3 regions of the Paenibacillus sp. FSL W7-1287 genome follow, and region 2 is predicted to be linked to each of the others. Evidence: predicted binding sites of a transcription regulator. Region 2 holds the regulator's gene; each other region holds the start of a gene.
The links. Region 2 encodes Rex, which represses fermentation and respiration genes when NADH is low (regulators of the CRP and FNR family bind a similar motif). Its sites were predicted from a motif close to TTGTGAAATATTTCACAA; they were not measured.
Positions count from the first base shown of each region.

Region 1: a site for Rex is predicted at 7,918-7,935, ahead of nadA (quinolinate synthase NadA). Genes of this name have one in related genera too.
Region 3: a site for Rex is predicted at 4,906-4,923, ahead of NSQ99_RS04605 (formate/nitrite transporter family protein). Genes of this name have one in related genera too.

Region 1 covers NZ_JBBORD010000001.1:433,518-443,506, forward strand. The annotation lists gene NSQ99_RS02045 (anthranilate synthase component I family protein) at 1-492, opposite strand, end outside; gene cysK (cysteine synthase A) at 663-1,601, opposite strand; gene NSQ99_RS02055 (peptidylprolyl isomerase) at 1,716-2,666, opposite strand; gene hslO (Hsp33 family molecular chaperone HslO) at 2,680-3,573, opposite strand; gene NSQ99_RS02065 (type III pantothenate kinase) at 3,578-4,345, opposite strand; gene nadC (carboxylating nicotinate-nucleotide diphosphorylase) at 4,342-5,226, opposite strand; gene nadB (L-aspartate oxidase) at 5,219-6,835, opposite strand; gene nadA (quinolinate synthase NadA) at 6,878-7,816, opposite strand; gene ftsH (ATP-dependent zinc metalloprotease FtsH) at 8,566-9,989, opposite strand, start outside.
Region 2 covers NZ_JBBORD010000001.1:2,087,887-2,097,875, forward strand. The annotation lists gene dinG (ATP-dependent DNA helicase DinG) at 1-1,417, shown strand, start outside; gene NSQ99_RS09515 (redox-sensing transcriptional repressor Rex) at 1,418-2,074, shown strand; gene NSQ99_RS09520 (amidohydrolase) at 2,055-3,356, shown strand; gene NSQ99_RS09525 (hypothetical protein) at 3,358-3,894, shown strand; gene NSQ99_RS09530 (hypothetical protein) at 3,997-4,536, shown strand; gene NSQ99_RS09535 (AAA family ATPase) at 4,526-6,043, shown strand; gene NSQ99_RS09540 (3-hydroxyacyl-CoA dehydrogenase family protein) at 6,123-7,007, shown strand; gene NSQ99_RS09545 (acetate/propionate family kinase) at 6,988-8,181, shown strand; gene NSQ99_RS09550 (DnaD domain protein) at 8,205-8,885, shown strand; gene NSQ99_RS09555 (response regulator transcription factor) at 9,045-9,989, shown strand, end outside.
Region 3 covers NZ_JBBORD010000001.1:989,681-999,669, reverse strand. The annotation lists gene NSQ99_RS04635 (phosphoglycerate kinase) at 1-1,113, opposite strand, end outside; gene gap (type I glyceraldehyde-3-phosphate dehydrogenase) at 1,273-2,277, opposite strand; gene NSQ99_RS04625 (sugar-binding transcriptional regulator) at 2,337-3,386, opposite strand; tRNA gene NSQ99_RS04620 (tRNA-Arg) at 3,687-3,761, shown strand; gene clpP (ATP-dependent Clp endopeptidase proteolytic subunit ClpP) at 4,032-4,616, shown strand; gene NSQ99_RS04610 (hypothetical protein) at 4,609-4,800, opposite strand; gene NSQ99_RS04605 (formate/nitrite transporter family protein) at 4,998-5,792, shown strand; gene NSQ99_RS04600 (L-lactate dehydrogenase) at 5,789-6,709, shown strand; gene NSQ99_RS04595 (HPr family phosphocarrier protein) at 6,788-7,057, opposite strand; gene whiA (DNA-binding protein WhiA) at 7,148-8,089, opposite strand; gene NSQ99_RS04585 (gluconeogenesis factor YvcK family protein) at 8,097-9,083, opposite strand; gene rapZ (RNase adapter RapZ) at 9,096-9,983, opposite strand.

The DNA.
Region 1 (9,989 bases), 1.7 Mb from region 2:
CCACACCTCATCCATTCTCATGAACAAATAATCAGGGATCGACATATCTCGCAATGCTTGCTGTGGCAAACGCTCTATGCTTCGTACGACATCGTAGCCCCAAAACCCAACGCAGCCTCCACTAAATTTGGGAGCTCCCGCTACTCTTGGGCTAACATAAGGCTTCATCCACTCACGCACAACCTCTAACGGCTTACCCTTTACGACTGACCAAGGGCTTGCCTGGTCGCCTTCCTCCTCGAAATCTAGCACTTGAGCTACTTCTCCTGTCCCGTGGATGATGCTTTGAGGAGACAAGCCAACGTATGTATAACGTCCGACCTTGCCGCTCTCAAGTACAAATGCGTAGGGAGAAGCGTCCTGCCAAACTTCCGTCCATGCTGGCACATAGCCATAATCGAACCAATCGAGCTCTAATCTTTTCATATATGGAAGGCTCGTGTAGCTTCCATGTTTGTGCCACTCCTGCCATGATTGCCAAGACGTTAACATCTATACTAGCTCCTGTCGTTTGTTTTACTTTCGCCTAGTATACAAAAATGACTCGTAAAAATAAAGGTTTATCGCTAGTTAGCTTATTATAGCAGGTCTCTCCTCAACAAAAAAAGTAGAGGAGTACCACAATGTCATGGTATACCTCTACTCGATCGAACATATCTCTATTAGTTGTCGAAGTTGAAAAGTGGCGTACTTAGGTAACGTTCACCATTACTTGGAACGATCGCTACAACACGCTTACCAGCACCAAGCTCTTTCGCAACTTGAAGAGCAGCGCTAATCGCAGCACCAGAGGAAATACCGCATAGAATACCTTCTTCTTTCGCAGCACGACGAGCGTATTCAAATGCTTCCTCGTTTTCAACTGTAATGACTTGATCATAAATTTCACGATTCAAAATATCTGGAATAAAGTTTGCTCCGATACCTTGAATTTTATGTGGTCCTGGGTTACCGCCAGATAGAATAGGAGAGCCTGAAGGTTCTACTGCTACCACTTTAATATTAGGGAATGCATTTTTCAACACTTCGCCAGCACCTGAAATCGTACCGCCGGTTCCGATCCCTGCAACGAAAGCGTCTAGCTTACCATCTAGTGAGTTGATCGCTTCAACGATTTCTGGACCAGTTGTTTCACGGTGGATTTTAACGTTGGCTTGGTTTTTGAATTGTTGCGGCATAAAGTAGCCTGGGTTTTCTGCAACAAGCTCTTCCGCCTTACGTACTGCGCCGTTCATACCTTCGGAGCCTGGAGTCAGAACAAGATTAGCACCATAAGCACGTAGCAGATTGCGACGCTCGATGCTCATCGTTTCCGGCATAACAAGAATTGCATTATAGCCCTTAGCTGCAGCTACTAGTGCAAGACCGATTCCCGTGTTACCACTCGTTGGTTCAACGATTGTATCTCCTGGTTTAATTAGACCTTGTTGCTCTGCAACTTCAATCATGCTAATCGCAATACGGTCTTTTACGCTTGCACCAGGGTTTTGATATTCAAGCTTTACGTATATTTCTGCACTACCTTCAGGAACTAAACGATTAAGACGTACCAGTGGTGTATCACCAATAAGTTCAGTAACGCTTTGTACAATTCTTGCCATGAGAATAAATCCTCCTTATTCCGACTAATTTAGTTGGTTTTGATACTAATATCTTAACAATGCGTGCGTATGTTTGTCAATATCATTGTGCGATTAAATGGAATAAATGTGTAATTATTTTCGGATCACCGTAACGTATTGATTCAGCAGCTGCTGCTTAGCTTCGGATAATGATCCGATCTGCTGCAAAGCTAACTGCTTTCTCGCCCATTCTCTTATAGCTTCTTCTGACTTTTCATTTTCTATTTGTCTTCCAAGCAGTTGAATAATGGCATATCCTTCACTTATTTCAATCGGTCCGACAATATCACCAACGTTTAGCTGCATCGCTTCTTGTAGCATCCGCTCGTCATAAAAAGGATCATCGCTTTCGATTTCTCCGAGACTGCCACCTTGCTCAGCACTATAGGGGTCTATCGAAAAGCTCTTCGCCAGATCTGAAAAGAGGTTGCCTTTGTGAAGTAGCTGCATAACCTTGTCTGCGTCTTCATAGGTTGGACTTAAAATCCAGCTTAGGTCAAGACGCTGCTTCGGCATTAACTCTTCCATATGCTCAGCAATATAATCATTAACTTCTTGCTCGCTTATGTTAGCGGAGGCCGTTATGATCTTCATAAGCAGTGCATGATCGGCAATGTCTGCGACCACCCTTTGCTGAGAGAGTCCCAGTTGACTGCGCATTAGCTCAAAATACGATTCTTCATTCTCATAGCCGCTTGCTGCTTCTTTAATAGCTTGTGAAAGCTCATCAGCAGAAAGCGTGATGCCTTTCTCTTCAGCCGCAAGCTCAATGGCATGATGGATAAGCATCTGCTCAAGCTCTCGATCACCATAGAGCTCAAGCAGTTCGTTAATTAATTGTTGCTTAGTAATTTGATGATCTGCAATAACTGCGATAACTTCTTCATCCTCGGCATCGCTGCTACCCGTCATCTGCTGTGCTTCGCTGTTATCCTTCCCTGTCGTTAGGTAAGGAACGTAATGCAATATGAATAGAACGGTTAGCGCGATCATTCCAATCGCTTGAGCGATGACGACCACCTTTAACACATTGTATTTCTTCATTAAGGTCAAATCCTTATGACGATCTTGCTTGATCTCGTAATTGCTCTAACTGCTCTTTGTCAAAATGGTATTTCTCATTACAGAAGTGACAGACCAGCTCTGCCTGTCCGTCTTCATCAATGATGGACTGCAGCTCGTCTGCTCCTATGCTTAGTAGTGTCGTACTTACGCGATCTCTAGAGCATTTACATTGGAAACGGATTTCCATCTCATCATGAATCTTAAAATCGTCTCCGACTAACCATTTTATAATGCCTTCTGGCGTCTCACCTTGATCCAGCAACGTTGTTACAGGCGGAAGTGCAGCAACAGCTTGCTCCAGATGAGTTAGCTCCTCATCGCTTAGGCCTGGGAGCACTTGAACGATAATGCCTCCCGCATGAATAACAGAATTGTCTACGTCAACAAGCACGCCTACACCAACAGCAGAAGGCGTTTGCTCCGAAACGCTGAAGTAGTACGTAAAATCTTCCCCCAGCTCTCCCGATATAATCGGCACACTACCGCTGTAAGGCTCTTTTAAACCCAAATCCTTCGTAACATAAATGTTGCCTGATGTTCCTACCGCTCCTGCAACGTCGAGCTTGCCATGCTCATTGCTTGCATGGTGTGCCTGAGGATGATCTACATAGCCTCTAATCTCACCGTCTGCGTTGGCATCGACAACGATTTGACCGATAGGACCGTCGCCTTTGACCTGAATCGTTAATCGTTCCTTGCCCTTCAGCATCGCACCCATTATAGCCGCCACAATGCTCGTTCTACCAATTGCAGCGGTCGCGGTAGGAAACATTTGGTGACGAACACGCATTTCTTCTACGGTGTTTGTCATACGTGTAGCGAATACGCGTAATTTACCGCCCCAAGCCGTACCACGTACTAGTATATCTTTCAATTGCTCAGCCATGTCATCACTCCTGATTTCGTTCATATATAATACGCAAGCCCTCGAGTGTTAGCATAGAATCAACTTCTTCAATCGTTTCTGATTCAGCAAAGATCAGCTCTGCTAACCCGCCTGTAGCGATGACTCTCGGCTGTACGTTAAATTCCTTTTTAATGCGATTGACGATACCATCAACCTGTCCAACATAACCGTAAATAATACCCGCTTGCATAGAATGAACCGTATTTCTGCCAATAACGCTTTTTGGCTTCGTTAATTCGATACGCGGCAGCTTAGCCGCTCGTTGATACAATGCCTCGGTTGAGATACCAATACCCGGTACAATTGCACCGCCCAAATAGTTAGCATCACCGTCAATATAGTCAAATGTTGTAGCTGTTCCAAAATCAACAACGATTAGAGGCGCCCCATACTTTTCGATGGCTGCAACAGAATTAACGATTCGATCGGCGCCTACCTCACGTGGGTTCTCATAACGAATATTTAAGCCAGTTTTAATGCCCGGACCTACAATAAGCGGAGTCTTTTTCATATACTTCAAGCATAGCTGCTCTAAAAGTCCCATTAGTGGAGGAACGACAGACGAGATCACTACTCCTTCTATACTGTCCAATCGAAGACCTGCATATTGAAGCAAATTATGAATTGCCATACCGTACTCATCGACCGTTCCGGATCGATTCGTACTAATTCTCCAATGATGTAAAAGCTCTTTATGCTGATAAATACCGAGCACGATGTTTGTGTTGCCAACATCAATGACTAAAATCATGCAGTTGCTCCACCCTTCTTCTCATTCAAGTCCAGACTAATATCTAAAGCTTGAGTGGAATACGTTAACGCCCCGACAGAAATGACATCTACCCCTGCTGAAGCTTTCTCATAAATTGACTCCAGCGTAATTCCACCGGAAGCTTCTACTATAACATGTGGAGATTGAGCTTTAATATACGTTACGGCTTGCTTCATGGCTTCAGCGTTCATATTATCAAGCATAATGATATCGGCTCCACATGCCAGTGCCTCTTTAATTTGCTCCATCGATTCCGTCTCTACCTCGATTTTCATCGTGTGAGGAATAGACTTACGCGCTGACTGCACGGCTGCTGTGATGCTTCCTGCACCTTTAATATGATTATCCTTGATCATAACTGCATCGTAAAGGCCAAAGCGATGGTTATGTCCGCCGCCTACACGCACAGCATACTTTTCCAGCATGCGATGACCAGGTGTTGTTTTTCTCGTATCAACTAAGCGCGTTGGTAATCCTTTTAGCGCATTGACATACTGATTCGTTCTCGTTGCAATACCTGACAATCTCTGCATTAAGTTAAGCGCTAAGCGCTCACCCGTTAACAAGCTTCTTGTACTGCCTTCGACCTCTATAATTACGGTACCCTTCGTTACGGCATCTCCATCCTGTACAAGAGCCTTGAATTCTAGCGCTGGATCAACGACTTCGAATACGAGCCTTGCAATCGGTATGCCCGCAATAATACCGTCTTCCTTCATATGGATAATAGCTTTTGCTTGGGAGTGTGCCGGTATAGTTGTCTCCGTTGTTACGTCTCCGCTGCCAATATCCTCAGCTAGCCAGCTGCGAATTTGTTGCTTCAGTTCCTCAGCATAGCCGCCCGTCGTCCATTCATACATACTCGATCCACTCCTTTAACTGATCCTGGTTGCGATTAACAATCGTATGCTTGCACCAGCGCTCGTCATCACGATGAGGGAAGTCCTCACGATAATGACCCCCGCGACTTTCTTCTCGATATAATGCTGACGAGGTCGTAAGCAGTGCGCAAGTAAGCATATTGGCAAATTCAAACTCCTCGCGCTCCATAAGCACCGTGTCAAAAATTGCTCGCTGGCGGTTCAATTCCTCTAGACCGCGCTGTAGGCCTTGACGACTGCGTTTTAAGCCTGTATGACGTACCATCACCTTTTGCAGCTTTAGGCGACGTTCCACGAAGGGCTGCATCGCATGGGGCTGACGCTCAGCTTTGTACACAATGGAAGGCATAGCTTCAAGCGGCTCAAGCTTCACGATGCGGTCAACGATGCGACTGCCAAATACGATGGCTTCCGATAATGAGTTGCTAGCCAATCGATTTGCGCCGTGAACACCCGTCGATGACACCTCACCGCAAGCAAACAATCTAGCGATATTCGTCTCTCCATGCAGATCGGTTTGTACACCGCCCATCATGTAGTGCATAGCCGGAGCTACAGGAATCCAGTCTGACGTTAGATCAAGACCATAAGCGAGACAATATTGATAAATCGTCGGGAAACGATGCTTAATCAGCTGTTCAGACTGATGAGTAATATCAATGTATACAAAGGTACTTTTCGTCTCTTCCATCTCACTTACAATGGCGCGAGCAACAATATCACGAGGCGCTAGCTCCAGCTGCTCATGGTACTTCTCCATAAAGCGCTCGCCCTTAATATTACGCAAATAAGCCCCTTCACCGCGTACCGCTTCTGAAATAAGAAAGCGTGGTGCACCTGGATAGCATAGAGCCGTTGGATGAAATTGCGTAAACTCCATATCTCGAATGTTAGCTCCTGCGCGGTAAGCAATCGCCACACCATCACCCGTAGCAACCTCTGGATTCGTTGTGTAACGGTAGAGCTGTCCTGCACCGCCAGAGCACAATATCGTGGACTTGCCGCGAAGGAAAACACGCTCTCCGTTGCTTCGCTGCACAATGGCGCCGTAGCATACGTTATCTGCTGTAACTAAATCGATAACGAAATGGTTATCCCACACGTCAATGCCTGGTTCACTAATTGCTTTCTCAGAAAGCGCACGAACAATCTCATAGCCGGTTGCATCGCCATTGGCATGAAGAATACGGCGCTGGCTATGGGCGCCCTCCTGCGTAAGTGCAAATTCACCATTCTCTTTATCAAACTGCGTTCCAAGCCTAATTAAATGCTCGACGCCGAGCGGTCCCTCATGGACAAGCACATCAACGGCTTCTCGATCGCATAAGCCTGCGCCTGCAACGAGCGTATCCTGAAGATGATACTCTGGGGAATCATCCTCGGAGATAACCGCTGCAATTCCACCCTGAGCATAACGAGTATTGCTGTCTAGCAGCGATTTTTTTGTAACTAAAACGACGGACTGCGCTTCACCTGCTGCCCGAAGTGCTGTAAATAAGCCTGCAATTCCTGCTCCGATGACAATAACATCTGTATCAACCACTGGTAATGCATCAATATCGATATCCACTAAGTATCTTGGAATCACCGTGGTACCCCCTATATTTCCTTAGAATAGGAACAACGCATGCTACTTTACAAGTAGCATGCGCTCCAATGATTGACGCGCCTGGTCTGCAATATGTTCTGGCACAAAAATTTCAGGCTGCATCGTTTCAAGGCATTTAACTAGCTTCTTTAAGTTATTGACTTTCATGTTCGGGCATACAAGGTATTTGGATGCAAAGTGGAATTGCTTATTCGGACTGTCCACACGAAGCTGGTAGCCTGTGCCGTCCTCTGTACCAACAATAAACTCCTGACAAGGAGATTCCTTGCAATATTTAAGTATAGCTGTTGTGCTTCCTACGAAATCACCGAGAGCTACAACCTCAGGACGGCATTCTGGATGAACAACGAACTGTGCGTTTGGATATTTGGCTTTCATTTCTTCTACGTCTTTTACGGTCAGCATGTCATGCGTATTGCAGTACCCTTCCCAGATGATCATCTTCTTGTCGGTATTCTGCTGAACGTAATGTCCTAAGTTTTTATCTGGAACCCAGATAACTTCATCCGCGTCTACAGAATTAACGACCTTCACCGCGTTCGCTGAGGTACAGCAAATATCGGTTTCAGCTTTAATCTCCGCAGAAGAGTTAATATAAGTAACAACCTTTGCATTTGGATGCTGAGCTTTTAGCTTGCGCAATCCGTCTACATTAACCATATCTGCCATCGGGCAGCCGGCACGTTCATCAGGGATAATTACCGTTTTGTTCGGAGCTAGAATCTTTGCGCTTTCGCCCATAAAATGAACACCGCAAAAAACAATAACCTCGGCATCGGTTTCTGCTGCTTTTTGTGCCAGTAAGAAAGAATCCCCTCGAAAATCGGCAACTTCCTGAATCTCGTCGCGCTGATAATAGTGCGCTAAAATAATGGCATTACGTTCCTTTTTAAGCTCCATCAGTCGTTCACGCAATAATCGGTTTTGTTCCTGCTTGCGTTCCATCGCTAAAGTTTCCACAATGATCCTCTCCTTAAGTGAGCAATAATAACCCTATTCTTAACGACTTTGTGAAATCATGCACTTACTTTCCCAAGTCGCTTCCTCTGAATAATGAAAGATTGTGAACAATTTCTTAATGTTTCAAGATTTAATTTACATGTGTTGCAAGCACATGTCAATGGAATTAGGACCAATTGTTCATCATTCTTTAACAAATTTATTCGATGGCCCGAAATAAGAGCGAAAGGTGATACAAAAAAACTGTATTCTGTCCTTGTTGCCAAGAAACAGAATACAGTCATTATTTAGATCAAAGGTGTTCTTTTGAACTTCCTCTTCAATAAGGTTCAAAAAGTTCAGCTACTACTTCGTGATCAAAGCTGGAATTTTTGACTTCCTCTTCAGTCAGGTTCAAAAAGTTCAGCTTTCAGCACCGAGAAGATGGAACGAAACTAGAAAACGAGGAGCGCAGCGTACGGTGTTGGTACGTGAGCACCGGAGTTTTCGGTAGCGTTCCATATTCGATGCCGAAAACCCATCCTGTACTACTTCGTGATCAAAGTTGTACTTTTTGAGCATCCACTTCAATCGGGTTCAAAAAGTTCAGCTTTCAGCACCGAGAAGATGGAACGAAACTAGAAAACGAGGAGTGCAGCGTACGTTTTGGGTACGTGAGCACCGGAGTTTTCGGTAGCGTTCCATATTCGATGCCGAATAACCATCCAGTGTATTACTTCGTGATCAAAGTTGTGCTTTTTGAATATCCTCTAAGAGTCTTTTTTGTTGTCTTCGTCGGAGATAGTCTTACCTACTTCCTTCTCTTCAACAACATCCTGCTCAGCGATTGGCTCATTCGCATCACGCGTTTGAATACGAACCTTAACATCTCCAATTTCATCAACGATTGGTTCAGAAGACGTTACTTCCTCTGCTGAGTCGCCATTGCTTGCTGGAGTGCTGCTTGAACCGCCTGAGAATGGCTCTGGCAATACGCCTGTATCAATCAATGATTTGATTTGCTCGATCTCTAGCGTTTCAACCTCTAGCAGCGTTTGAGCAATCAAATGCATCTCATCACTTTTCTCCTGCAATAGCTTTTTCGTACGCTCATAGCAGCTGTTAATGATCGTTTGCATTTCTTGATCAATCTCATAAGCGATGGCATCGGAATAATTCTGCTCATGACCAAGATCGCGTCCTAGGAATACTTGACCTTGAGAATTACCGAATTGCATCGGTCCAAGACGATCACTCATACCATATTCCATAATCATGCTGCGAACAATACCCGTTGCTTGTTTGAAGTCACTGTATGCCCCAGTACCGATTTCTCCGATAAACAGCTCCTCGGCAACCCGGCCTGCAAGCAAACCACAAACACGGTCAAGCAATTCGTTTTTCGTAACGAGCATACGATCTTCCTTCGGAAGCATAATTACGTATCCGCCTGCGCGTCCACGTGGAATGATCGTTACTTTATGCACTTGGTCAGCATGCTCCAAGAAGTAGCCTGCAATCGTATGTCCGGCTTCGTGATAAGCTACGATGCGTTTTTCACGATCACTAATAACACGGCTTTTCTTCTCAGTACCAACGATAACGCGGTCAATGGCATCATCAATATCGACCATGTTAATCTCTTTTTTATTGCGACGAGCAGCTAGTAGCGCAGCTTCGTTCAGTAGGTTCTCGAGATCCGCACCACTAAAGCCAGTTGTACGCTTAGCGATGACATCCAGCTGAACCTCACTCGTCAGCGGCTTATTGCGTGCATGAACTTTAAGAACTGCTTCACGTCCTTTAACATCTGGACGGTCAACTGTAATTTGACGGTCAAAACGACCTGGACGTAATAATGCAGGGTCAAGAATATCTGCACGGTTCGTTGCAGCGATAATAATAATACCTTCGTTCGCTCCGAAGCCGTCCATCTCAACTAGCATTTGGTTCAGCGTTTGCTCACGCTCATCATGACCACCGCCTAGACCAGCGCCACGCTGACGACCAACAGCGTCAATTTCATCAATAAAGATAATACAAGGTGCATTTTTCTTCGCATTTTCGAATAGGTCACGCACACGAGATGCACCGACCCCTACGAACATTTCGACGAAGTCAGAACCTGAAATACTGAAGAATGGAACACCCGCTTCACCTGCTACTGCACGTGCAAGCAATGTTTTACCTGTAC
Region 2 (9,989 bases):
CTATTTCTCGTATATTCATGCAATGAGCTCGCTATTTAAAGATACTCGTACCGGTTTGCTTCCATCTCTACGTGTGAAAATCGCTGAAGAGGGCGATGACCATACCGCTGCCTGGAATGAAACGATTGACAGTGCGTATCCTGGTTTACAGACGATTAAGGAGTATTGGGATCAACTGTTCGAAGCGCTATATGACGTTGTTGTTCAACATGCCCAGCAAGCGTCTGATGCACCTTCTGAACAGGCTGGGGGACTTGTTTTTCGATTGAGCCGCAATGACCTTCCAGAGCAATGGACAAAGATCGTAGAAAGTGAGCAAGAGGTATATCTACAGTTGAATCGGTTCTCTAAGGCGCTGGAGAAAATGTCTTCTGATATGAAGGAACGACTTGATGAGGATTTAGTATTGTCTGGATTACTGACGGATTTGAACGGCGTAGTGAGAGATCTGCAACGTTTGAAGGATGAGCTGCGTCAGTTTATTAAGCTTGAGCTCGACGATTATGTCTATTGGTTAGAGGGGACACAGGCTTACAAGCATCGTTCACTGCAGCTTATGTCTTCACCTACAGATGTAAGCGGCTTGTTAAGAAAGTATTTGTTTGACGTGAAGGAAAGCGTCGTAATGACATCTGCCACACTGTCCATTCAGAAAAACTTCACCTATATAAAGGAACAGCTTGGTCTAGATAGCTACGGAGACGAGGAAGAACATCGGCTGAATGAAGTGATACTTGAATCACCATTTAACTATCGTAAGCAGGCGCTCGTTATTATACCACGCGATTTTCCGGTGCTTAAGGGAGCCAACGTTCCGAGTGATTATTTAGAGAAGCTAGTGCAATCGATTCATGATAACGCTCTGCTGCTAGGCGGAAAAATGCTCGTTTTGTTTACTTCTTATCGTATGCTTAAGCAAGTATATGATCCACTGAAGGAGCTGTTAGAGCCAAAGCATATTACCGTTTTAGGACAAGGCATTGATAGCAACAATCGTACAAAACTGACCAGACGTTTTCTACAGCAGCAATCCTCTATTTTGCTTGGTACAAGCAGTTTTTGGGAAGGTGTAGATATACCAGGAGAAGCATTGCAATGTTTGGCGATCGTGCGCTTACCATTTCAACCGCCTAACCACCCATTAATCGAAGCGAAATCGGAGCTTCTGCTTCGTCAGAAGAAAAATCCATTTATGAAGCTTTCAATTCCACAGGCTGTGATCCGTTTCAAGCAAGGATTCGGTCGTCTTGTACGGACAGCGTCGGATAAAGGCATTGTTATTCTTTATGATACACGAGTTATTGAATCCTATTACGGAAAGCATTTCCTGTATTCATTGCCTGGACCTAAGATTGAAACGATGCATACGGATCAAATGGTACAGCGAATGGACCAATGGTTGAAGGAGGTTGAATAAATGAAGCAAGTGAAAATTTCAGATGCTGTAGTTAAGCGTCTGCCTATTTATCTACAAGTGCTCAATGAGCTAAAGGCTCGAGAAATTAAAACGATCTCCTCGCAGGAGCTAGGCTCGCGCTTGGAGTTTAATCCTGCACAAATTCGGAAGGATCTCGCTTATTTTGGGGATTTCGGTCGAAAAGGAATTGGCTATGAAGTGGATTACTTGATTGATAAAATTCGTCACATACTTAAAATCAATCGCACGATAAAGGTCGCACTTGTCGGAGCGGGTAATCTTGGTCATGCTTTGTGTAATTATAATAAATACAGCAACGACAATATGCAGATCGTTGCTGTATTCGATGCACAGGAGCAAAAAATCGGTACGAAAATTAACAGCTTAACGGTACAGCCTATGGAAGAGCTTGCAGAAACAATTCAGCAGCAAAATATACGAATTGGGATCATTACAGTTCCTGCACAGGAAGCTCAGAACGTAGCAAATATGCTTATAGCTGGTGGTATAGAAGGTATCCTCAATTTTGCACCAACCATTTTAAGAGCTCCAGAGGAAGTACGAGTGCAGCATGCGGACTTTACAAAGGAGCTGCTAAGCCTTGGCTATTATTTGAACAATAAAGAGGAGGACCAAGATGAATCGTCTATGGATTAAGGATGGAGCATTTATTACAATGTCTGCACAGCAGCCACAGGTTCTGCAAGGACATATGATCGTTGAAGATGGCATCATTCAGTATGTTGGGGCTGCAGAGCCTAGTGCTGAACTTCAAGCAGGCAGTGAGGTTGTGAATGGCCAAGGTCTATTGTTTATGCCTGGTCTTGTTAACACGCATGGTCATGCAGCGATGAGCTTGCTTCGCGGTTATTCCGATGACCAAAACCTTCAAGTATGGCTTGCTGAAAAAATGTGGCCGATGGAAGCCAAATATACAGAGCAGGATACGAGAGTGGGCGGCAAGCTTACCATTGCAGAGATGCTGTTAAGCGGTACAACTACGTTCGTAGATATGTACGATCGCATGGAAATCATTGCAGAGGCAACGATCGAAGCAGGACTACGAGGCTTTCTAACACGCGGTGTAATCGGACTATGTTCAGAGGAAGAGCAGAACGAAAAGCTTAACAACTCTGTTGCATTCGCTAGAGAATGGAATGGTGCAGGAAACGGTAGAATTCGTACGATGCTTGCTCCTCATGCTCCTTATACGTGTCCGCCTCAATATATCGAGCGTTTTGTGCAAGCAGCTCATGATTATGATCTGCCGTTACATACGCATATGTCTGAAACGGCAGCTGAGGTTCAGCAAAATGTAGATGAGTATGGTGCACGTCCTGTTGAGCATTTAGAGAAGCTTGGTTTCTTCACACGCCCAGCTTTGCTGGCGCATGCTGTGCATTTGACGGATGAGGAAATCACAAAGCTTGCTGAGCTAAATGCATCAATTTCTCATAATCCGATTAGTAATCTTAAGCTTGCAAGTGGGGTCGCTCGCGTGCCTGAGCTGCTACGTGCAGGCGTTAAGCTGTCGCTAGGTACGGATAGTGTTGCGAGCAACAACAATATGGATCTGTTCCAAGAAATTCGTGCTGCTGCCTTACTGCACAAAGGCGTATCAGGTGATCCAACTGCAGTACCTGCTTATACAGCCCTTGAGCTTGCAACCTCTCGTGGTGCTGAGGCGATCTGGCATGATCATATTGGAGTTCTGGAGGCTGGGAAAGCTGCAGACTTTATTGCTCTTAATATCGATCAGCCACACTTCTTCCCACGTACAGATCTTGTGTCGCATGTTGTATATGCTGCAAGTGGTAGAGATGTTGAGCATGTATGGGTAGCTGGAAAACAGCTCGTGAAGCATAGACAATTGTTAACGATGGACGAGGAGAAAATTCGTTTCGAAGCTCAGGCTAGCTTTGAGCGATTGTTAACCTAGGATGAGAGCGATAGAAAAAAAGCGACCACCATTTATGACTCGTCGAAAATGGACGGTGCTTACCCTTTTCTTAATATTATTGATCATTGTAGGAATCATCTTTTTCTATCGCTATATTCATAAGGGCATTTGGCAGGAAACGAGCGAGATGCGTGAAGTGATTGAACAAGCTTCACTCTATAATCTCGATGAACAATATGTGCTTAACAAGTACATATGGGAGGATCGGTATTGGATCTTGCTTGCTCAATCTAATGTAAGCGAAGAGATGATATACTCTGCTTGGTCAACCCAGGAGCAGCTCGCTGAGCTTCCTTATGAAGAAGCGATGACGAAAGAAGAGATGCTGGCTCATGTAGAAGCATCAAAGCCTTATGCGCAGAACATTAAGCTTCAGCCAGGCTATATGTATGGTCAATTAGTATGGGAAATAAAGTATAAGGACACCGCAACGGAACATCTTAAAATTGCATTCTACCGTATGACAGATGGTAATTTTATCGATGAATATACGATACCAAAGGAAACAAGACCTTAAACGGCTTGTTTCCTTTTTTTATATAATTAAAGTTGATAGCAAAAATGATATACTAATTGATATACGAATGATCTATCAAATTTATATAATAGAGGTGTAAACATGAAAGATATGAAGCTAAAACCGATGGCTGTTACATTTATTGTTTGCTTGGCTTTGCTTATTGGCGGCGGCTTTACGTATCAATACGTTGCACAGGAGAAGCCGCTTCAGCAATCGTTGGAGCAAGCACAGTTTTCTAATATTCAATTATCAGGTAATAAAAATGAAGGATATATCGTTACGCTTGATGTTATAGATGGGAATACACTAGCACTTGCTGCTGAGGAAGCAAGAAATATTTTAAGTGATTATAAGATTGAACCAGTAAGTTATACGATTCAGCTTAAGCAAGAATCTACTAGCCTAGAGAAGGTATGGCAAGACCATTTATTCGAAATAGCAGAAATTATGGCGAATAAAAACTATTCTAAGCTTCCCGAACTGATGCATAGCATCGAAGCATCACATGAGCACGTAGAGGCTTCGGCAAGCATGGATCAACAAAATGTGTATATTTCACTCGTAGCTGATAATCAGCGCTTTGATCAAATTTTGCCTTTAGATGGAGGCACGATGGGAGTGTGGAATAATGAAGAATAATTGGAAAGAGCTGCTTATTGGTATCGTGGCTGCAGCGGCAATATATACGATTGGTTACACTGTTCATATAGGAGCAGCAGTGTTGGTCACAGTGTTGTTTTCGGCTATTTTTGTTATGAATCGTAATGGCAAGGGCGTTAAAAGCTTAGCAAGCTTGAAAAACAAAAAAAGTGTTGCGATTAAGCAGATTAGCTTTGATGAAGTAGGTGGACAGGAGCATGTAAAGCAAGAGCTCCAAGAGGCACTTGATTTTTTGGTGCGCCGAGAGGAAATTGCGAAACGCGGTATTCGAATTCTAAAGGGTATACTATTGACAGGTCCTCCGGGAACGGGTAAAACTTTGCTGGCAAAGGCGGCAGCAAGCTATACGGATAGTGTGTTTATTGGTGCATCAGGTAGTGAGTTCGTTGAGATGTACGTAGGTACAGGTGCCAATCGTATTCGCGAGCTGTTCCAAAAAGCTCGCAACGAAGCGAAAGCATCTGGCAAAAAAAATGCGATTATTTTCATTGATGAGATTGATGTTATTGGCGGAAAGCGAGACGGTGGTCAACAGCGAGAATATGATCAAACGCTAAACCAATTGCTTACTGAGCTTGATGGAATTTATCACAATACAGATGTGCAGATTTTACTCATCGCGGCAACTAACCGCAAGGATATGCTCGATGAAGCATTGCTTCGACCTGGACGCTTTGATCGCCATATTGAGGTTGCATTACCGGACAAGAAATCTAGAAAGCATATTTTAGAGCTGCATGCAGCCAACAAAAATATAGTTGCTACAGTCAATTTTGAAGAGCTGGCAAGAGATACGTATCAATTTTCAGGAGCTCAGCTTGAAGCGGTTATGAACGAAGCCGCAATCTATGCGATGCGTGATCAAGCAGATGCAATCACTGAGGAGCATATCCAAGCGGCGATTGATAAAGTACTGCTTGGTGAAAAAATTAATCGTGAAGCAAGCAAAGAAGATAAAATTCGTGTAGCAAGACATGAATTGGGTCATGCTATTATGGCAGAGCTTACGACACCCGGCTCAGTTGCACAGGTTGTACTTGCACCTCGTGGTGGAGCACTTGGCTTTGTAAGGCATACTCCGATGGCTGATAAGTATTTATATTCGAAATCAGAGCTTGAACACAAAATTATGGTTACGCTTGGCGGGGCAGTTGCAGAGGAGCTGTTCTATGGTGAACGTAGCACGGGCTCCAGAGGTGACTTTGACCAAGCACTGAACATTGTTAAAACGATGGTTGAATCAGGCTTAACGAGTCAAGGAATAATTAATGGACAAATGATGACTGCGGATCGTTGGAGCTTAATTAGTAATGAGGTTCTTGATGAGCTACTTGCAAAAACGAAGCAGCTTCTTAGTCAACATTCTGACATATTTGAACAGGCCTTGCCGATTCTACTGGAAGAGGAAGTTATTAACGGTGAAAACTTCCGTACTTTAATGGAAAAATCGAATGCAATTCCGATAAATTTGCAACAAAATGCATAATAGCGCTTACCTTAACTGCAAATTTTCTTGAAAAGAGGTATAATAATATAGACTAAAAGCTAAGGGAGAAACTAGACCTATGATTAAGAAAGTTGGAGTTATTGGTGTAGGAACAATGGGTCAAGGTATCGCAGAAATGCTAGCTAAAAACAGCTTAGATGTTTTAGTGCTTGAAAATTCTGCCGATCGTCTTGAACATGCAATGCATATGATTGAAGTTAGCCTTGATAAACAAATAGAAAAATGGGCGATTACTTCATCAGAGAAAAAATTAATTTTATCTCGAATTCAGCCAATTAACAAAGTGGACGAATTGTCAGATTGTGATCTTATTATCGAATCCATTACGGAAGATCTAGAAGCTAAAAAAGAAGTGTTTAAACAGCTTGATCAAGTGACAGATGCGTCTACGATTTTGGCAAGTAACACTTCTTCATTAAGCTTAACAGAAATCGCTAGTGTAACGCGTTCACCTGAGCGTGTTATTGGCATGCACTTTATTCATCCTGTATCGAAGGTTGATTTGGTTGAGATCGTTCGTGGCTTAAAAACTTCGGATGAAACCGTGGAATCGTTAAAGCAATTTGCTGAAGCGATTCAGAAAAAATCCGTGATGGTGTTCGAATCACCAGGCTTTGTAACGACTCGCCTTATCTGCCTATTTATTAACGAAGCACTTCATGTACTGGAAGAGGGCGTTGCAACAGCTGAGGATATCGATCTAGCGATGCGCAACGGCTACTCCTTCAAGTACGGCCCATTCCAAATGGCGGATCATTTCGGACTTGATTCTGTACAAGCAGCACTTGAAAACATGTTCCGTGAATATGGTGATCTAAGATACCGTCCATCCTTTACTCTTAAAAAGATGGTACGTGCTGGGCAGCTTGGTGTAAAGACAGGCGTAGGCTTCTTCAAATATGATACGGATGGTGATCGATCTAATGAAAGTACTCGTAATTAATGCAGGCAGCAGCTCGATTAAATATCAGCTTTTTGATATGACGAATGAATCAGTCCTTGCGAGCGGACGCGTTGAACGAATCGGAATGGATTCTTCAATCGTTACTCACGAGCCAACTGGTAAAGAAGAAGTTGTTGAAGTAAAAGAAATATTAGACCATGTAGCTGGAGTTAAGCGTGTTATTGAGATGCTGACTCATGAGAAATATGGCGTCGTCAAAACGATGAACGAGATCGACGCCGTTGGACATCGTATCGTTCATGGCGGCGAAGCATTTAAAAACTCAGTTATTGTTACGGAAGAAGTAAAAACTGAAATTAAGCGTTTGTTTGAGCTTGCTCCGTTACACAATCCAGCGCATATGATGGGGATTTTGGCGGTTGATGCCAATCTTCCAGAGGTGCCTCAGGTTGTTGTATTCGACACAGCGTTCCATCAGACGATGCCTAGAACTTCATACTTATATGCGATTCCTAGAACACTATATAAAAAGCATAAAGTACGCCGTTATGGCTTCCACGGCACATCTCATGCTTATGTAAGTGATGTTGCGGCTAAAACGCTTGGTAAAGATCTTGCTTCACTTAAAATGATTACTTGTCATATCGGAAATGGCGGTAGCTTGACTGCTATTCTAGATGGCAAATCATTCGATACAAGTATGGGGATGACGCCACTTGAGGGCTTGATGATGGGAACTCGTTCTGGTGATCTTGATCCTGCTGTCGTTCCTTTTGTGATGAACAAAGAGGATTTAACATTAAATGAAGTGAACTCTATGCTTAATAAGCACAGTGGTCTGCTAGCTATCTCTGGTTTAAGCTCGGATATGCGTGAAATTACTGATGCAATGCATGAGAATGAAGATGCAAAACTGGCATACGATATGTATGTATATCGCGTGAGAAAGTATATTGGTTCTTACACTGCAGCTATGAATGGACTTGATGTCCTTGTCTTCACCGCTGGAGTAGGTGAGAATTCCGTTGTTCTACGCCAATCCGTATGTGAAGGATTAACGTACTTCGGAATCGAAATTGATGAGGAACTGAATAAAATCCGCAGCAAGGAACCTAGAATTATCTCTAAACCAGGCTCTAAAGTTGCTGTTATGGTCGTTCCTACGAATGAGGAGCTTCTTATCGCTCGCGATACGTTTAATCTTGTAAAATAATTGATGGTTCAGGAGGGGAAGGATTGAGCGATCATATATGGAAGGCGTATGCTCACGGCATGAATGTTATGCTGAGTGAGGGTGGAATTTACGTTCATTCATTGCTGTTGAACAGCTATCATGCGCTTGGCTTGTCGCATGCTGAAGCAATGCTTTTGCTGCACATTATGCAATCATCTACTGTTGATCAACACCCTTTCCCAACACCTGAACAGCTATCAGCTGTTATGGGTGTTTCAGTCAATGAAGTGACACGGTTACTGCAGCAGCTTCTTAATACGGGATTTTTGAGTATTGAACAGGATACAATGAACGACATCATTGTCGAGCGTTATAACTGGAGTGGCTGGTATATGAAGGCTAGCAGCTGGCATGCTCAGATGCGTAGAGAGAATAAGCAGGCCGATCGTCAGAAGCTTCGTGCAGTAAAGCAGGAGGCTGATGCTTCCAAGCTGTTTCATATGTTTGAGCAAGAGTTTGGAAGACCGCTCTCGCCAATGGAATATGAAACGATTAGCGGCTGGATCGATAATGATCGATATACCGATGAGCTTATTACACTTGCTCTCAAGGAGGCTGTGTTTGCTGGTAAGCTTAGCTTTCGATACATCGATCGTATCCTGATCGATTGGGCAAGACATCGAGTTCACAATGCTGAAGAGTTAAAACAATATCAAAGTCAATTTTTTAATAAAAACCTTTGAGTGCCGTAAGGGATATCGGATAATAACGAAAACCTTGTGATTGCATGCAAAGGTTTTTTTGCATTTAAATCCACATTGATTAAATAACACTTAACATTTACACTTTTGATGATGTACAATGGAACAACTAGTTTTTACAGAAGGGTAAGTGAGATAGCAATGGAAGCAAACTGTCGTATATTAATCGTCGACGATGAAATACTTGTTCGACAAGGAATAAAGCATTTGCTGCATTGGGAGCGTGAAGGATTTCTCATTGTCGGTGAGGCATCAAATGGTCAAGAAGCGATGCAGCAGATTGAACAGCTTAACCCACATGTAGTCATTACTGATATTGTGATGCCGATTATGGACGGTGTACAGCTTACGAGCCACATAAAGCAGAACTATCCACATATCGAGGTCATTGTTCTTAGCAGCTTCAGCGAGTTTCATTATGTGCGAGAAACCTTTCAGCAAGGGGTAGCTGACTATTTGCTTAAGCCTAAGCTTGATGCGGATCAGCTGATTGCCATTCTAAAGCGTATCGTTAACCGCATACCAGCATTACAGGTTGCAGCGACAACAGACACAGCTTCGACCGTTACGATGCTGCTGGATCGGCTAATGTCTGGTTATTCTATGGACGGTATGGAGCTAGGATCCAATTTTCCATTTCCTAGCTTTCGAATATATGGTGTTGACCTGAGTCATGTGAAAGAGCTAGCAGATGTGAAGGAGAAGGTTCTGCTTAGTGCGAAGGAAGCACTTGAACCTTTTGTGAATACGCTTCATTTTTACGTTATGCCCTCAGACTCACAACATGCAGTGCTGTTGATGAACGGCTTTGAAAGAGAATGGGGAACTATTATGCCTGCGCTGCGTGCATTGTCGAACTCAACACGAATGAAGGCATATAACGCATGCTGGATATTAGGAGATAGCTTTTCAGAGCTGGAACAATTGCCTGAGCAATACCATGAGCATTTCAAAAAGCTTGCAGCATATCGATATTTTCTACCCTTGCACAAAAATTTAATTGTTCGGCATGAGCTGCCCAAGCTAAGCGCAGAGGAGCCTGCTTTCGATATGAATATGTTCATGGATCAGCTGCAGCGTCGGAAT
Region 3 (9,989 bases), 1.1 Mb from region 2:
AGTAGAGATGAAGTTCATGCGATCAGCTAGGCCGAATTTCTCAGCAGCTGCTGCAGAATCACCGCCACCGATAACTGTGTAGCCTTCAGTTTCAGCTGTAGCTTGAGCTACTGCACGTGTACCATGAGAGAATGGCTCGATTTCGAATACGCCCATCGGACCGTTCCATACTACTAGCTTAGAGTTTTTAATAACGTCAGCGTAGATTTCACGAGTTTTTGGACCGATATCGATACCTTCCATGTCTGCAGGAATGCTATCTACAGGAACAATTTTAGTATTCGCATTTGCACTGAATTCATCTGTAACAACGATGTCCACTGGCAAATACAAGTTTTTGCCTGCTTTTTTCGCTTTTTCAATAAATTCAAGCGTTAGATCTAGCTTACTGCTATCAAGCAAAGATTGACCGATTTCATAGCCTTGTGCCTTGAAGAATGTGTAGGATAGACCGCCACCGATAATGATGTTATCTGCGATTTCAATCATTTTTTCGATTACAGCAATTTTATCCTTAACTTTAGAACCACCAACAATCGCTGTAAATGGACGCTCAGGGTTGTTAAGAGCTTTACCTAGTACATCAAGCTCTTTCTCCATAAGCAAGCCAGATACTGCTGGTAGATGATGTGCAATACCTTCTGTAGAAGCATGCGCACGGTGAGCAGCACCAAATGCATCGTTAACGAAAAGATCAGCAAGCTCAGCGAATTGCTTTGCAAGTTCTGCGTCATTTTTCTCTTCGCCAGGGTAGAAACGCACGTTTTCAAGAAGTAGAACATCTCCGTTTTGCATGTCAGCGATTTGAGCTTTAACAGCATCGCCTACAGCTTCATTAGCTTTAACAACTGGTTTGCCAAGAAGTTCGGAAAGACGTGCCGCACTAGCAGTGTGACGTAGCTCTTCTACAACCTCGCCATTTGGACGGCCCAAGTGGCTCGCAAGAATGACTTTAGCACCTTTTTCAATGAGGTAGTTGATCGTTGGCAACGTTTCACGAATACGCTTGTCGTCAGTAATAGCACCGTTTTCTAGTGGCACGTTAAAATCGACACGCACGAATACTTTTTTACCAGCTAAATCAGCCACGTCGCGAATACTTTTTTTATTCATGGATTAGCCTCCCAATGATTTGATTATGCAATATAAAAGCAGGCGTCCTTCCTAGGGAAGAAACGCCTGCTTATAACTAGCCCTCTCTTACGCTCATGCGTTCAGTAAGGCTAAGGACCGACATCTTCATGAAGAGTCATGCCCGTCGGCTTTCTTTCCTTATAGACCTTTTGCAGCGATGTAAGCAGCTAGGTCAACTACGCGGTTAGAATAACCCCACTCGTTGTCGTACCAAGAAACAACTTTAACCATGTTACCTTCAACAACCATTGTAGAAAGAGCATCGATTGTAGAAGAAGCAGGGTCACCATTGTAGTCAGAAGATACAAGTGGCTCATCGCTGTAGTTAAGGATGCCTTTAAGAGCGCCGTTAGCAGCTTCTTTAAGAGCAGCGTTAACTTCTTCAACAGTTACGTCAACTTTAAGCTCTGCAACTAGGTCAGTTACAGAAACGTTAGGTGTAGGTACACGCATAGCCATACCGTTCAATTTACCTTTAAGCTCAGGCAATACTAGAGAAACTGCTTTAGCCGCACCAGTAGAAGATGGGATAATGTTCTCAGCAGCTGCACGAGCACGACGAAGGTCTTTATGTGGTACGTCTAGTACAGATTGGTCGTTAGTGTAAGAGTGAATTGTTGTCATCATACCTTTAACGATTCCGAATTTATCATTCAATACTTTAGCGAAAGGCGCCAAGCAGTTTGTAGTACAAGAAGCGTTAGAAATAACTGTATGGCTAGCAGCATCGTATTTATCTTCGTTAACACCCATAACGATTGTAATATCTTCGTTAGTAGCTGGAGCAGAGATGATAACTTTTTTAGCGCCGCCTTGAAGGTGAGCTTCAGCTTTTTCTTTAGCTGTGAAGATACCTGTAGATTCAACTACGATTTCCGCACCTACAGAACCCCAAGGAAGATCAGCAGGGTTGCGCTCAGCGAATACTTTGATTTCTTTACCGTTAACGATAAGAGCGCCTTCTTTAGCTTCTACAGTACCGTCGAATTTACCGTGAGTCGTATCATATTTTAGCAAGTGAGCCAAAGTGTTAACGTCTGTCAGATCGTTTACTGCTACTACCTCAACGTTAGGATTGCTGAATGAAGCACGAAATACGTTACGACCGATACGGCCGAAACCATTGATACCAATTTTAACCATTGTTATTTCCTCCTAGTCATTTGGCAAATTTAATTTATTGCAAGACGAGTGTAATTGAATTACATTTCGTCATAATGCCCATTACTTTCATTAATCCGAATAAGCTCAAGCGCTGCACTTTCATCCGTGACGAGTGCGTGATTATGACCAGATCGCATAATCGCATCCATAGCAGCAGCTTTACTCGCTCCACCAGCTACCGCAATAATACATTCGATCTGGGCGATATCTTCTAATCGCATGCCCACAGTTTTCATCTTATGGACTGGCTCGCCATGCTTATTAAAGTAGAAGCCGAATGACTCAGCAAGCGCTCCTTCTGCAACCATCTTGCGTACTTCTTCAGGATCAGTTTTTCTTCGCCTTGCCATTACAGTAGCGTCACCAATACCGTGAATAAAAATTCTTGCATTCCGGATGACTTCGACAATTTCTTTAATGGTAGGCTCTTGCATCATGGATTCATAAGCTTCCTCACTGATATGGTCAGGAACGTGAAGCAATCGGTAATGGCCGCCTGTACGCTTAGCCATCGTAGATGCAATTGTATTCGCCTGATAATCCAGGCTTTCACCTAAACCACCACGTGCTGGTACGAATACAACATCCTTTATTGTGCTTGGTAAGCTTAAATAATTTGCAACCTGAGCTGTCGTAGTGCCACCTGAGACCGCGATTACATCTCCTGATCTAATAACTCGCTTCAGAAGTAAACCGGCAGCTCTTCCAAGCTCACGCTTCGACGCCTCAGACTGCTCTGAATTACCTGGAACTACAATGACGTGCTGCAAGCCATACAATGTCTGAAGCTTTTTTTCTAGATCTGAGCTAACAAAAACATGTGGATCAAGCTGTTCTAATTGCTCTAGCACCTTCTTACCATCTTCGCTTAGCGACATGCCTGAAGGTGAGATCAATAAAAGACCTTGTTCCTTTAACAGCTCCGTTTCCGCTCGCAGTACACGTTCTGTCATCGCCATCACATTAGCGAGTGCTCGACGCCCGATTGTTCCTGCTAGCATTACTTGCTGTAAAATCTTGTAGCGTTTGCTCATCACATCTAAAAGCTCAGGTACTAGCTGCCGCTGCAGTTCAATAAGCTGTCGCATTATACCATCACTCCGCGTGAACTATATTGGAAACACCCGACGTGGACAAAAATTGTCCCTGTGGTATTATTTAAGTCCCACATATATTGTACCTAATCTTTAACAGCATCGCAAGTGCGCTTTTACGATGTAAACGATTACTTATTTAATTTATGTATAAAGATATTTGATACAGTTTGAGTTTTACCATTGAGAATCCTAGTTATACTTTCGAATATCGCTTATGCAAAAAGGCATGAATAGGTTTTGATCGGATAAACACTTGATTCATTGAATAAAATCCAATACAATATAGTAGTTGCGCCCGTGGTCCAATGGATATGACGTAGGCCTCCGGAGCCTGAGATCTAGGTTCGATTCCTAGCGGGCGCGCCACTTACATACGTATAACATCATTAATGTTCATAGAATAAAGGGCAGTGCAATCATCTCCCCAGAATAAAACAGGATGGAAAATGACTATATCTCATTTTTCTATCCTGTTTTTTTATTCATAGCAATGAAGGTGATGTACATTCGGAGTGTTTAGCTACTAGCAAATCAGGTCATACTATGTAACGTAGAAGTGAGTTTGACCATCTTTGACTTTTAACAAAATTTCTATTATTATAAATTACATACTACTAAATAGGAGGATTGGTTAATATGAACTTTGTGCCTATGGTTATCGAACAAAGTAATCGTGGAGAACGCTCTTATGACATTTATTCTCGTTTGTTAAAAGACCGTATTATTATGCTTGGCTCTGGTGTTAACGACGTTGTGGCCAATTCTATTATTGCGCAGTTGCTTTTCTTGGCTGCTGAAGATCCAGAGAAGGATATTCATCTATATATCAACTCTCCTGGCGGTTCCATTACTGCTGGTATGGCCATTTACGATACGATGCAATATATTAAGCCCGATGTATCTACGATCTGCGTAGGTATGGCTGCTTCAATGGGTGCTTTTCTACTAACAGCTGGAGCGAAAGGCAAGCGCTTTGCATTGCCAAATAGCGAAGTTATGATTCATCAGCCGCTAGGTGGTGCTGAAGGTCAAGCGAGCGACATCGCGATTCGCGCAAAACGTATCATCAATATGCGTGAAAAGCTAAATCAAATTTTAGCTGATCGCTCTGGTCAGCCTATTGAGCGAATTAATCAAGATACAGATCGCGATTACTTTATGAGCGCACAAGAAGCTGTCGAATACGGCTTGATTGATAAAGTAATTGAAAGAGTTAACTAATTAACCATTCAGGTTGATTTGTCTCTGCTTGTACAGATCTTGCAGGACTGCAGTTCATCGGTTGTTCAGATGCAGCTGCAGTCCTTTTTATTTCACCTTTCTTATGTAGCGTGTAACCGCACATATCCAGCCAACAACGGTATAGTTCACCATGGCTATATAGCATCAGCATCATAAATCCCAATCCATCACTTTCTACATAAACAAACACACTTTCTACATAAACAAACAACATAAACTAAGTCAATAAAGCCCATATCATTTATCACATTTAATAATCCACTGCTCATTGTGATAAAAATCACATATCTATTTCTGACTGTCATATATGATGAAATTGTAATAGATCACAGTACGACTTGCATTGTTGGAGGAGTCAATATGGAGACAGAAGCATTATATCAAGTTGAAAAGCTGGCATTAAAAAAACTGAAAATTTACGATCAAAGTATTCTGCGCTATCTATTGCGTTCAATGGTTGCGAGTATGTTTATCGGCTTCGGCGTTATCGTTGCCTTTAAGACAGCAAGCTTCTTTTACGAGGTCCATTCTCCTTTTACGTATCCAGCAGCTGCTTTGACATTTTGTATAGCCATCATATTAATTTCTTACGGTGGCGGTGATTTATTCACAGGAAATACGTTCTACCTTAGCTTTAGCGCACTTCGCAAAAAGTTAAGCTGGAATAAGGTTCTACGATTGTTGTTGTTGAGCTATGTCGGCAATATCATCGGAGCTATCTTCTTTGCAGTGTTCACATGGGCTACGGGATTATTTGATAGTGAGCAAATTCATGGATTTTTGTTGAAGGTGGCACACAATAAAGTCGATGCATCGCTTATGGAGATTTTTTTTCGAGGCATATTATGTAATTGGCTTGTCTGCCTAGCGTTCTTCGTTCCCTTCATGATGAAAGCCGATGGAGCAAAAATGCTAGTTATGATTTTATTAGTGTTCAGTTTCTTCATTGCAGGTTTTGAACATAGCATAGCGAATATGTCTGTATTTGCCATTTCTATTGCAGCACAAGGCTGGGGAGCTTTGACGATCGAACAGATTTTACACAATTTAATTCCCGCTACATTAGGCAATATTATAGGCGGCAGTGTATTTATGGCTATGTTTTACTACTATATTAACAAACCTTATTTTAATGAAAGTGGGGATGACGTATGAAAACGAGAAAAGTTGTAGTTATTGGTGCAGGTTTTGTTGGTTCTACAACCGCCTATACACTAATGTTACGTAATCGTGTCAATGAGCTAGTATTAATCGATGTCAATCATAAGAAAGCTGCGGGAGATGCACTGGATATTAACCATGGTATGCCTTATATCGGAGGGGCAAAGCTATGGGCAGGAAGCTACGAGGACTGTGCAGGAGCTGAGATCATCATTATTACAGCAGGTGCAGCACAACGTCCTGGCGAGACGCGTACTGATTTGTTAAAGCGTAATGCAGATATTTTCGATAGCATCATTAAACAAATCCTACCTTACAACAAGGAAGCCATTCTGTTAATTGCAACAAATCCAGTTGATATTATGGCATACGTTACACTTAAGAAATCTGGCTGGCCTGTTAACCGTGTTATCGGCTCTGGTACATTGCTGGACAGCGGACGCTTCCGCTATCTAATCGGTAAGGAGCTAAAGATCGATCCGCGCAGCGTGCATGCTCATATTATTGGAGAGCATGGTGATTCTGAGCTTCCAGTATGGAGCCTTGCTAACGTTGCTGGTGTTGACATCGAGCTTGATGAAGAGACGAAGGAAAACCTCTTCCTACAAACACGTGATGCCGCCTATGAAATTATTGAAGCAAAAGGCGCTACCTATTATGCGATTGCGCTTGCCCTTGACCGAATTGTTACAGCAATATTAGATGATGAGGGCGCTGTACTCAATGTATCTACGCTGCTAGATAATTATTGCGGAGTTTCTGATGTCTATCTTGGCGTACCGTGCATCGTCGACCGAAGCGGTGTTCGTAAAGCGCTGGAGCTTACGCTTACGAGTGAAGAGCAGGCTTTATTCGAAAAGTCTGCGAATAAACTGAAGGAGCTCATTAAAAGCATTGAGCTTGACGATTAAATCCGAATAAGTCCGATTAATTAAAGAGGCTGCCAATGTTCCTAACATGAGGATAATTGGCAGCCTTTATTACATGAATTATTGGTTTTCGAGCTCTTCCTTGCTTACAAGTGCAATCAGTGCATTAACCGCTTGCTCTGCGTCAGAACCATCAGCACTAATTGTAATTTCTGTGCCTGAGCTAATTGCAAGACTCATGATTCCCATGATCGACTTAGCGTTCACTTTCTTCTCGTCTTTTTCCACAAAAACCTCAGAGGAAAATTTGTTCGCTTCTTGTACGAATAACGCTGCAGGTCTAGCATGTAAACCTGTTTTCAAACGAACAACTACTGGAAGCCTTGCCATGAAAAACATACCCCCTATATTTAAAGTCAAATATGATAATCGGACATTTAGAGCTTTATTAGTTATTATACCATTTTAAGCCCATTTCTACTAGGTTAAAGTTGAGCCATTCCTTATTTTTTCTGCCATCTCGTCAATTTTACGTAAACGATGATTCACACCTGACTTACTTACCTTAACCTTTAACAGCTCTCCAACCTCAGTTAGATTAAGATCAGGATGTGCCAATCGTATTTCAGCAACCTCACGTATTTTTTCTGGCAGATTCTCCAGTCCAATTTCTTTTTGCAGCAATTTTATATTATCGATTTGTCTGACCGCAGCCCCAATCGTTTTATTCAAATTCGCCGTCTCACAATTTACGATTCGATTCACTGAGTTACGCATATCTCGCATGATGCGGACATCCTCAAACTTGAACAATGCTTGATGCGCACCAATAATATTGAGTAGCTCAATGATTTTCTCGCCTTCCTTGATATAAAAAATAAAACCTTTTTTTCGTTCGATGCAACGAGCATTTAGATTAAAGCCATTAGCAAGCTCAACAAGTGCTTGGCAATGCTCCTCATACATAGATGCGATCTCCAGATGATAGGAAGACCCCTCTGGATTATTTACAGAGCCGCCAGCTAGAAACGCGCCACGAAGATAGGAACGCTTACAGCAGTTTTTGCGGATAATGTTGCGATCAATGCCCGAGTTAAACATAAAGCCTTCCGAAACAATACTTAGATCGGTCAACATGTCCTGCACTTTCTCTGGCAAACGAACAATATACACATTATTTTTTTTCAAGCGCATTTTTTTACGTACAAGTAATTCAACATGAACATCAAAATGCTTTTTTATGAGCGTGTAAATGCGGCGTGCTATTGCGGCATTCTCTGTCGAGATGTCCAATACGACCTTGCGGCTTGATAAGCTAACAGCGCCATTCATCCGAATCAATGCGGCAAGCTCCGCCCGCTCACAGCACGGCTCTGTTTCGACCATCGTTAATTCTTTTTTTGTTTGTGCCGCAAAAGACATGCTGCTCTCACCTCTTTCTAAGCATCCAGTTTTCAACCAATTTATAAATATGATGACTTAATCGCTCTGCATCATGTCGTAAAAACGTCCGGAATAGAACGAGTTGATCGGCAATAACCTGATAACCGCGCTTCGTAACCTCGTCTATGTCCAACTGGACGGCTTTTGCTCCAATTTCCGCATACTTACTTTCTACATGTGGCGGTATTTCTCCGTTATTAACGATTACATAATCGAATAAATGATGACCGATATGATCATAAATTGCATCCAAATGATCGCTTACAGAATAATTGTCAGTTTCCCCAGGTTGAGTCATTACGTTGCATACAAATAATTTGACAGCGTCCGATTCAACAATTGCCTGTGCCAGCTTCGGAACGATCAAATTCGGCATAATGCTTGTATATAAGCTTCCTGGTCCGATTAAGATCGCATCAGCCTGTTCCAGTGCCTCAACAGCCTCTGGCAAAGCTTCAACATCCTGCGGTTCTAAGAACACACGTTTAATCGATCCATTGGCCTTAGGAATCATCGATTCACCGGTCACAATCGATCCGTCGCTCATCTCCGCCTTTAGTACAATGGCACGATTAGCAGCTGGCAGCACCTTGCCTCGAACAGCAAGCACCTGCGACAACTGTCTAATACCTGTTACAAAATCCCCAGAAATATCTGTCATTGCGGCTAACATTAGATTACCAAGCGTATGACCTGCAAGTCCTGTACCATTCGTAAAACGATACTGCAGCACCTCAGCAAGCAGTGGTTCCGCGTCTGCTAATGCGGATAGCACATTACGTATATCTCCTGGCGGAGGAATATGCAGCTCATTACGCAATATACCAGAACTGCCACCATCATCTGCAACCGTTACAATTGCAGTTATATCAAGAGGCTTTTCCTTCAAGCCTCTTAGCATAACGGAAAGACCTGTGCCGCCACCAATAACTACAATTTTGGGACGTCTAACGACCTTTTGCACGATATGCATGCTCCCCTCTCATTATGTCCTGTCGCGCTCTGAATCACGATGGCTTACACGTATTTGCTCCGAGTCCTTCAGCTTTAAATATTTGCCCAAATACTCGGAAATCGCTACTGAACGATGCTTTCCTCCGGTGCAGCCAATTCCTATGACGACCTGACTTTTTCCTTCTTCATCATATTGTGGAATCAGATATTCAAGCATGTCGACGAGCTTTGAGAGAAAGGTGTGCGTTTCAGGCCATTTCATAACATATTCATAGACATCCGGATGTTGACCTGTATTTGGTCTTAGCTCATCAATATAATGCGGATTAGGTAAAAATCGAACATCAAATACAAGGTCAGCATCAAGAGGAATTCCATACTTAAAGCCGAAGGATGTAATATTAACAATAAGAGAACGCTGCTGCGTCTGACCAAAATGATTGATTAAACGCTCCTTCAGCATTGCCGGCTTCAGATCACTTGTATTAATCGTTAAAGACGCCTTCCCTTTTAAGTCTTCCAGCAGTGCACGCTCTGCTTTTATCCCTTCAAGCGGCATACTTTGCTGAGACATCGGGTGTCTGCGTCTGCTTTCCTTATATCTTCGAACGAGCGTTTCATCACTTGCATCTAAAAATAAAATTTCACAATTAATCGTATGATGCTCGTTCATATATTCTAACGCTTCAGAAAGTGCAGTAAAAAACTCACGCCCTCGCAAGTCAATGACAAGGGCTACCTTCCCAATCTTACCGTTTGATTGTTCTATCAACTCGGCAAACTTTGGAATGAGCACCGGAGGCAAATTATCCACGCAGAAAAAGCCTAGATCCTCTAAGCTTTGCACCGCGATCGTTTTACCTGCTCCCGACATCCCCGTAATAATAACTAGCTGGGACAAATTCGTTGCTGGTTCCATGAGCAA